Regions from separate parts of the Ensifer sp. 2TAB8 genome, predicted to be linked through region 2. Evidence: riboswitches for the same ligand, from Rfam matches in the RefSeq annotation. Region 2 holds a riboswitch; the other holds the start of a gene.
The links. Region 2 has a riboswitch for FMN ahead of AB4Z53_RS07355 (6,7-dimethyl-8-ribityllumazine synthase). Riboswitches for the same ligand answer to the same signal wherever they lie in the genome.

Region 1 (4,419 bases), on a different contig from region 2:
GCGCTCGGCTTCATGGAAGGTGAGATTTCCGTCCTGCAGGTCGAAAAGCGCATCCGCTCGCGCGTCAAGCGCCAGATGGAGAAGACCCAGCGCGAGTACTACCTCAACGAACAGATGAAGGCGATCCAGAAGGAACTCGGCGACGGCGAAGATGGCCGCGACGAGATGGCCGAGATCGAGGAGCGCATCGCCAAGACGAAGCTTTCCAAGGAAGCGCGTGAAAAGGCTGACGCGGAGCTGAAAAAGCTGCGCCAGATGAGCCCGATGTCGGCGGAAGCGACCGTCGTTCGCAACTACCTGGATTGGCTGCTCGGGCTGCCCTGGGGCAAGAAGTCGAAGATCAAGACGGACCTGAACCATGCCGAGGAAGTGCTCAACGTTGATCACTTCGGCCTCGACAAGGTCAAGGAACGCATCGTCGAGTATCTCGCCGTGCAGGCGCGTTCGACCAAGATCAAGGGCCCGATCCTGTGCCTCGTCGGCCCTCCGGGCGTCGGCAAGACCTCGCTCGCCAAGTCGATCGCCAAGGCGACCGGCCGCGAATATGTGCGCATGGCGCTCGGCGGCGTTCGTGACGAAGCCGAGATCCGTGGCCACCGCCGCACCTATATCGGCTCCATGCCGGGCAAGGTCGTTCAGTCGATGAAGAAGGCGAAGCGGTCCAACCCGCTGTTCCTGCTCGACGAAATCGACAAGATGGGTCAGGACTTCCGCGGCGATCCGTCGTCGGCGCTGCTTGAGGTGCTGGATCCGGAACAGAACTCGACGTTCATGGACCACTACCTGGAAGTCGAATATGACCTGTCCAACGTGATGTTCATCACCACGGCCAACACGCTGAACATTCCGGCGCCGTTGATGGACCGCATGGAAGTGATCCGCATCGCCGGCTACACCGAAGAGGAAAAGCTGGAGATCGCCAAGCGGCACCTGCTGCCGAAGGCGATCCGCGACCACGCGCTGCAGCCGAAGGAGTTCTCGGTCACCGACGGTGCGCTGATGGCGGTCATCCAGACCTACACCCGCGAAGCCGGTGTGCGTAACTTCGAACGCGAGTTGATGAAGCTCGCCCGCAAGGCCGTGACCGAGATCATCAAGGGCAAGGCCAAGACGGTCGAAGTGACCGCTGCCAACATCAACGACTATCTGGGCGTTCCGCGCTTCCGCCACGGCGAAGCCGAACGTGACGATCAGATCGGTGTTGTCACCGGTCTCGCATGGACCGAGGTCGGCGGCGAGCTGCTGACGATCGAAGGCGTCATGATGCCCGGCAAGGGTCGCATGACCGTCACCGGTAACCTGCGCGACGTGATGAAGGAATCGATTTCCGCGGCGGCCTCCTATGTCCGTTCGCGCGCAATCGACTTCGGCATCGAACCGCCGCTGTTCGACAAGCGTGACATTCACGTGCACGTACCGGAAGGTGCGACGCCGAAGGATGGTCCGTCGGCCGGTGTCGCAATGGCAACCACGATCGTGTCGATCATGACCGGTATCCCGATCTCCAAGGATGTCGCGATGACCGGCGAGATCACGCTGCGCGGCCGCGTACTGCCGATCGGCGGTCTCAAGGAGAAGCTCCTGGCGGCTCTCCGGGGTGGCATCAAGAAGGTGCTCATCCCTGAGGAGAACGCCAAGGATCTCGCCGAGATCCCGGACAACGTGAAGAACGCGCTGGAAATCATCCCGGTTTCGCGGATGGGCGAAGTGCTTGAACACGCTCTGGTGCGCATGCCGGAACCGATCGAATGGGACCCGGCAAACGAGCCGGCAACCGTCGCAGCGGTTGATTCGCAGGACGAAGCGGGCTCTTCGATCGCCCACTAAAAAGTGCCAGTGAATGGGCGGAGCGACCTCACGCGGCGCCCATTTTGCAGAAAAATTGGGAAGACCGGCCTCTGGCCGGTCTTTTTTGTTGTAAAAGCACGCTGCAAGCCTTGCATTCCAAGGGATTAGGCGCAATTGGGAAAGGCAAGACGCGGGCGATGCGCAAGCCGCCGCGGCTTAAAACACAGTCGTTTCGAACCAATCTGAAAGGGGTGGAAACATGAACAAAAATGAGCTCGTGTCTGCCGTTGCTGAGAAGGCCGGACTTTCCAAGACCGACGCATCTTCTGCAGTTGATGCAGTTTTCGAGACCATCCAGGGCGAGCTGAAGAACGGCGGCGACATTCGCCTGGTCGGCTTCGGCAACTTCTCGGTTTCGCGCCGCGAAGCCTCGAAGGGCCGCAACCCGTCCACGGGTGCGGAAGTTGACATTCCGGCTCGTAACGTGCCGAAGTTCACGGCCGGCAAGGGCCTGAAGGACGCCGTCAACGGCTGATCAGATTTGCTTGGCGGCCGGACACGAGGCCGGCAGTCCAGGTATTCGAGGGTTCGGCGAAAGCCGGACCCTTTCGCATTTCGGGGGCGGCCCTTGCAGCCTCCCGCCATTTGCTCTACGGCTTGCCCATTCTCAGGGCGGGGTGAAAGTCCCCACCGGCGGTAAGGGCACCACAGCGCCGCGCGTCCTTCAAGACGCGCAAAGGTCGCTGTCGCACGATGGTGTGGCCCAAGCCCGCGAGCGCCTTTCCCCCGCAACGTGGAAGGGGTCAGCAGATCCGGTGCAATTCCGGAGCCGACGGTCATAGTCCGGATGAAAGAGAATGGTCGTCGGCACGAAGGGCAGAGGTTGCCCGGCGTCGTGCCGTGCGCTCATGCGTCCTGATTTGTGTTTGTCCAGTGTTCAGGATGCATGACATGAATCAGACTTCCCTCGGCTTCTCCTCCTCGCGCGCCATGGCCGGAGCCGGCTTCATGGTGCTGGCCGGTATTGCCTTCGCCGGCCTCAATGTCGTCACCCAATGGCTGACGATGAAGCTCGGCTTCCCCGCTGCCGCGACCGCCTTCTGGCAATACGCCTTCGCCTTCCTCTTTTCTTTGCCGTTCCTGCGCCGCGTCGGGCTTTCGGCGATGCGCACCGATTACCCCTGGCGTCACGTGGTGCGTGTGGCGCTTGCCGCCTTCGGTGTCGGAGCCTGGGTCTCCGGCCTTGCCCATGTGCCGATCTGGCAAGCGATTGCTCTGGTCATGACCTCGCCCTTCTTCATCATCCTCGGCGCCCGCCTGTTCCTCGGCGAACGCGTCGGGCCGGCGCGCTGGACCGCAACGGCGGTTGGTTTTGCCGGTGCGATGATCATTCTCCAGCCCTGGTCGGACAGCTTCACCTGGGCAGCACTTCTGCCGATCCTCTCCGCGCTGCTCTGGGGCGCCTCGTCGCTCATCACCAAAAGCCTGACAGGCCGCGAGCGTCCCGAAACCATCACCATCTGGCTGCTTGTCCTTCTGACCCCGATCAATGGCGCCATTGCATTCACCGCCGGTTTTGCGGTGCCGGATGGCGCGGCACTCGGTCTTCTCCTACTGGCCGGGGTGATGACCGTTTTCGCGCAGTACTTGCTGACGCTCGCCTATACGGTTGCCGACGCTGCCTATGTGCAGCCCTTCGATGATTTGAAGCTGCCGCTCAATGTCTTCGCCGGCTGGCTGGTCTTTGGTTATGCGCCGACGGGCTATCTCTGGTTCGRCGCGATCCTGATCCTCTGCGCGTCGCTTTTCATCATGCGCAACGAGATTCGGCGCGAGCGGGAGACCGCGGGCGCCTGAATGGTGCAAAACCGTTCGGCTGTCATTCGGATGTCATCCCCATCGCGCAGAAACCCCTTGTTTTTTAGAAGTGTCCATGGGGGATTTCATGACCATTAGATCGCGCGTGACGGCGCTTGCCGCCGTCCTTCTCGCTTCCGCGGCTTTTCCCGCGGCGGCCGAGCCCGTCTTCAACCGCATTGCGTCCTTTGCTGTCGCTGACAATCTTCCGGAAGGTGACGCGCGCAAGGCGCCGACGTCCGCCGAGATCATCACGGCCAGCGAAGACGGCAATACGCTGATCTACTCAGACAGCCCGGGCAAGCGCATCGGCCTGATCGACATCACCGATGCCAAGGCGCCGAAGGCCGCCGGCACGATTTCTTTCGACGGTGAGCCGACCTCCGTTACCGTTGCCGGCGGTAAGGCGCTCGTTGCAGTCAACACGCGCGAAAGCTTCGTCAAGCCCTCCGGTCTCCTAGCTATCGTCGATCTGGCATCGAAGAAGGTGGAGAGCACCTGCGATCTCGGTGGTCAGCCGGATTCGGTCGCCGTCAACCAGGACCGTACGCTTGCGGCCGTCGCCATCGAAAACGAGCGCGACGAGGAACTGAACGACGGCAAGATCCCACAGATGCCGGCCGGCGACCTGGTGATCCTGTCGCTGAAGGACGGGGTGGCCGATTGCGGCTCGCTGAAGCGCGTGACGTTGACCGGTCTTGCCGAAATCGGCGGCGAGGATCCGGAGCCGGAATTCGTCTCCTTCAATGGCAAGGACGAGATTGCGCTCACGCT
Region 2 (4,419 bases):
CAACCTCGACCGAGCCGCATCAAAGTGCACACCATCATGTGGCGCGCATGAGCGGCCGCGACACGCATGAACATCACCGGACGGCGACGACGCTCGAACTCCTGTTCGACCTGACCTTCGTCATCGCCTTCAGCCTGGCCGCTTCGCAGCTTGCCCATTTTCTCGCCGAGGGGCACACCTTTGCCGGTCTCTTCGGCTTTGCGCTCGCGACCTTTTCCATCTGCTGGGCCTGGATCAATTTCAGCTGGTTTGCCTCCGCCTATGACACGGACGACTGGATTTTCCGCAGCGTCACTATGGTGCAGATGGTCGGCGTGCTGATCCTGGCGATCGGCCTGCCGCCGATGTTCGAGTCGATCGACAAGGGCGAGCACCTCGACAACGGCATCATGGTGCTCGGCTACGTCGTCATGCGCGTCGCGATGCTCTTCCAGTGGCTGCGCGCGAGCCGCCAGGACCCAGCGCGGCGGAAGGCCTGCCTCACCTATGTGAAGGCGATCAGCGTCGCCCAGATCGGGTGGATCGTGCTGATCTTCGTCGACTTCTCACTGCTGGTGACCTTCGCCATGGTCGTCGGGCTCACGGCGATCGAGATGCTTGGCCCCTATTTCGCCGAGACGCGGGACGGTGGCACGCCCTGGCATGCGCATCACATCGCCGAGCGCTACGGGCTTCTTGCCATCATCGCGCTCGGGGAAGGGGTTGTCGGCACGGTCGCCTCGATCTCGGCCGTGGTCGAGGGGCAGGGCTGGGATCTCAATGTCGCGCTCGTCTGCCTGGCGGGTACGGGGCTTACCTTCGGCATGTGGTGGATCTATTTCCTGCTGCCGAGTGCCGAAATCCTGCACCACTACCGCCTCAAGCGGGCCTTTGTCTGGGGCTACGGCCACATGCCGATCTTCGCCTCGATCGTCGCCACCGGTGCTGGCCTGCATATGGCGGCCTATTACATCGAGCACAAGGCGCATATCGGTTCGGTCGCAACGGTGCTGGCGGTTGCGGTACCCGTGGCGTTTTACATCGGGCTGCTCTACGCGATGTACGCCTATCTCATGCAGCAGGCTGACCGCCTGCATCTCTGGCTGCTCGMCGGTACCGCGCTGGTGCTGGCCGCGTCCGTGGTCGCCGCGATCGCCGGGCTCGACATGGCCAAGTGCCTGATCATCCTGATGCTCGCGCCCGTCGTTACCATCGTCGGTTACGAAGTGGCGGGGCATCGCCATCGCATGGCGGCACTGGAGCGCAGCTTGCAGAAGGGCGAGGCGGCGCATTGATTTGACAAGTCGAAACAGCGGCTTGTCCGTTAACGCTGTCGAACCGATTCAGGCGCTTCACGAGTTGATTCAGGAGAGGGTAGTAGGGCGTGGCTGCCCCTCACCCTAGCCTTTCCCCGCAGGCGGGGAGAGGGGACGAGCTCTATAGCCAGCCCGTGCTTCTGAGCTCGGGCGGACCTCATTCTCGATGGTCAAGGGTGAGTTTAGGCGACACGAGTGCCGCGCGTGTCCTTCTCCCCGCGTGCGGGGAGAAGGTGGCGGCAGCCGGATGAGGGGCGAGCCCTCACCGTGCGGATGAGGGGCAACCGCCATTGCGGCGCCGTCAGGCCGGCTGATGTCGGAGCCCGCAGCCGATCAGGCGTTGACCAGCGCCAGCTTGGCGCGGGCGTCGAGGATCTGGGCGCAGGCGTTGGCGGCTTCCGTGCCCTTGGTAACGAAGTGCTCGCGGAAGAAGGCGATCAGCGGCTCGCTTTCCTGGAAATTGTGCGGCGTCAGCACGGCGGAAAGCACCGGCACATTGGTGTCGAGCTGCACGCGCATCATGCCGTCGAGCACGGTGCCGGCGACGAAATCGTGGCGATAGATGCCGCCGTCGACGACGAAGGCGGTGCCGAGGATTGCGGCATAGCGGCCGGTCCTCGCCAGCGTCTGCGCATGGAGCGGGATTTCGAGTGCACCGGGAACGTCGAAGATCTCGACATCAGCCGACGAGCCGCCGAGCTTCGTCCATTGCGCGACGAAGGCATCGACGCAGCGGTCGACGATATCGGCGTGCCAGCGGGCACGGACGATCGCGATCTTGGCGGTGGGGTGGGAAAGAATGGTCATGGTCTCAAGCCTTTCAGGGTTTGGCGTTTTCCAATGATCCCGTCGGGCGAACATGCATGCGCGCAAGGCCCCGTCGCGGGGTCCCACGTTTCTGCTTGCTCTCTTCCATCCGGACTGTGACCGTCGGCTCCGGAATTTGACCGGATCTGCTGACCCCCAGGGTGAAACCCTGAGGCGCTCGCGGGCTTCGGCCTTTCGACCGCTACCGCCGGTGGGGAATTTCACCCCGCCCTGAGAACAACGCGACTATATAGCGCCACCGTGCGCGGTCAAACGCACGRTGCGACGAAATTGCCGGAAATCACGACAGAATTTTCCAGGGTTTGCAGCCATCGGAAGAAATCGTTCCGATGGCTTCAATAGGCTTACTCGCGGATGACGAGCAGGTCCTTGGCGGCGAAGCGCAGCGTTACGTTGTCGCCGGAAACCGGCGGGGCGACGCCCGGATTGTTGAACATATCGAAGGAGATGACGTCGCCGCCGACGCGCAGCCGCGTGCGGATGACCGAGCCGAGGAAGCTCGTCGAGACGACTTCGCCGGCGAGCGACGTATCGCCTTTGGCACCTTCAGCGATCGAGCCTGCTTCGGGGCGCAGCGCCAGCGAAATGCTGTCGCCACCCTTCATGCCGGCGATCGGATCCTTCAGCGCCACCTGCTGGTTGCCGATCGTCACGGCGCCCGAGGCGGGGTCTGCCACCTTGCCCTCGATGATGCTGAGCGTGCCGACGAAGGACGCGACGAAGCGTGTCGCCGGCGTGTTGTAGATCTCGAAGGGGGTGCCGATCTGGTCTGCGCGGCCGCCGTTCATGACGACGATGCGGTCGGAGATCGACAGGGCTTCTTCCTGGTCATGGGTGACGAAGACGGTGGTGATGCCGAGCTGCTGCTGGATCTGCCTGATTTCTTCGCGCAGCGACACGCGGATCTTGGCATCGAGCGCCGAAAGCGGCTCGTCGAGCAAGAGCACCTGTGGCTTGACCGCAATGGCGCGGGCAAGGGCGACGCGCTGCTGCTGGCCGCCGGAGAGCTGGTAGGGGAAGCGGTCCGCCAGATGATCGAGCTTGATCAGCCCGAGCATCTGCTTCACCCTTGCGTCGATCTGCGACTTTTCGGTGCCGGCGATCTTCAGACCGAAGGCGACATTGTCGTGCACGTTCATGTTGGGGAACAGCGCATAGGCCTGGAACACCATGCCGATGTTGCGCTGGTTTGGCTTCAGCGAATTCTGGTCCTTGCCGTTGATGACGATCTGCCCGCTGGTCGGCGTCTCGAAGCCGGCGATCATGCGCAGAACCGTCGTCTTGCCGCAGCCGGACGGTCCAAGGAACGAGACGAACTCGCCCTTTTCGATGTTCATGTTGAAATCGTGCACGACCTGAACCGGGCCGAAGGACTTCTTGATGCTGGTGAGTGAAAGGAAACTCATGAGTGCGGTCCTCAGGCCTTGGGGGGCGCGCTTCTTTGGAAGCGCGAGACGAGCTGGATGAGGCCGAGGCAGCCCCAGGTGATGCCAAATGCGATAACGGCGAGTGCTGCCGGCTCATAGGCGCGGTTGGCGCCGAGAAGCTGCATGTACGGGCCGAAGGCTGGGCGGTTGAGAAGCGCTGCCATGGTGAACTCGCCGATGACGATGGCGAAGGTCAGGAAGGCGCCCGACAGAACCGCGACGAGCACGTTCGGCAGGATGATCTTTGCCAGGATCGTCGCCCATCCGGCGCCAAGGCTCTGAGCGGCCTCGGTCAAGGTGGCAACGTCGATGGTCCTCAGTCCCGTATCCACGGCGCGGTACATGTAGGGCAAAGCGAGTGTTGCGTAGCCGAACATCAGGAGGATGTTGGTGCCCGTGAGCGAACCCGTCAGCGGCAGCCAACTCGAGGTGTTGTAGAGCCGGATATAGCCAAAGACGATGACGATGGCCGGGATGACCAACGGCAAAAGCGTGATGAACTCGATAACGGGACGCAGGCGCGGCAGCTTGAGGCGGACCCAATAGGCGGTCGGCACGACGAGCAGAACGCCGAAGATGATGGTGAACAGCGCCTGCATCACCGAATAGGTGAAGGTTTCCTGGAAGCGCGGGTCGCTGAAGACCTTGCCATAGGCGTCGAAGGAATATTCGCCGCGGCGCATCTTCAGCGAAAAGTTGGTCATGCCGATGAGCGGCAGGGTGAAATAGAGGAGGCCGAAAACGAGGGCTCCCCAGGCCCAGATCTTCTTCATTTCAGCCACCTTTCGCTGCGGGACCGAAGCCAGATGTAGATCGCGTTGGCGATGCCGGTGACGACGATCATGCCGAAGGCGAGGGCGTAGCCGAGA

Region 1: linked by a shared signal. The riboswitch ahead of AB4Z53_RS16405 (DMT family transporter) and the one ahead of AB4Z53_RS07355 (6,7-dimethyl-8-ribityllumazine synthase) in region 2 are both predicted to bind FMN.

The regions. Positions count from the first base shown of each region.
Region 1 is NZ_JBFRGB010000009.1:32,783-37,201, reverse strand. Features, by position in the region: gene lon (endopeptidase La) at 1-1,827, shown strand, start outside; gene hupB (DNA-binding protein HupB) at 2,048-2,323, shown strand; FMN riboswitch at 2,448-2,651, shown strand; gene AB4Z53_RS16405 (DMT family transporter) at 2,731-3,645, shown strand; gene AB4Z53_RS16400 (esterase-like activity of phytase family protein) at 3,722-4,419, shown strand, end outside.
Region 2 is NZ_JBFRGB010000002.1:336,206-340,624, reverse strand. Features, by position in the region: gene AB4Z53_RS07360 (low temperature requirement protein A) at 1-1,274, shown strand, start outside; gene AB4Z53_RS07355 (6,7-dimethyl-8-ribityllumazine synthase) at 1,629-2,102, opposite strand; FMN riboswitch at 2,196-2,345, opposite strand; gene AB4Z53_RS07350 (ABC transporter ATP-binding protein) at 2,468-3,529, opposite strand; gene AB4Z53_RS07345 (ABC transporter permease) at 3,541-4,323, opposite strand; gene AB4Z53_RS07340 (ABC transporter permease) at 4,320-4,419, opposite strand, start outside.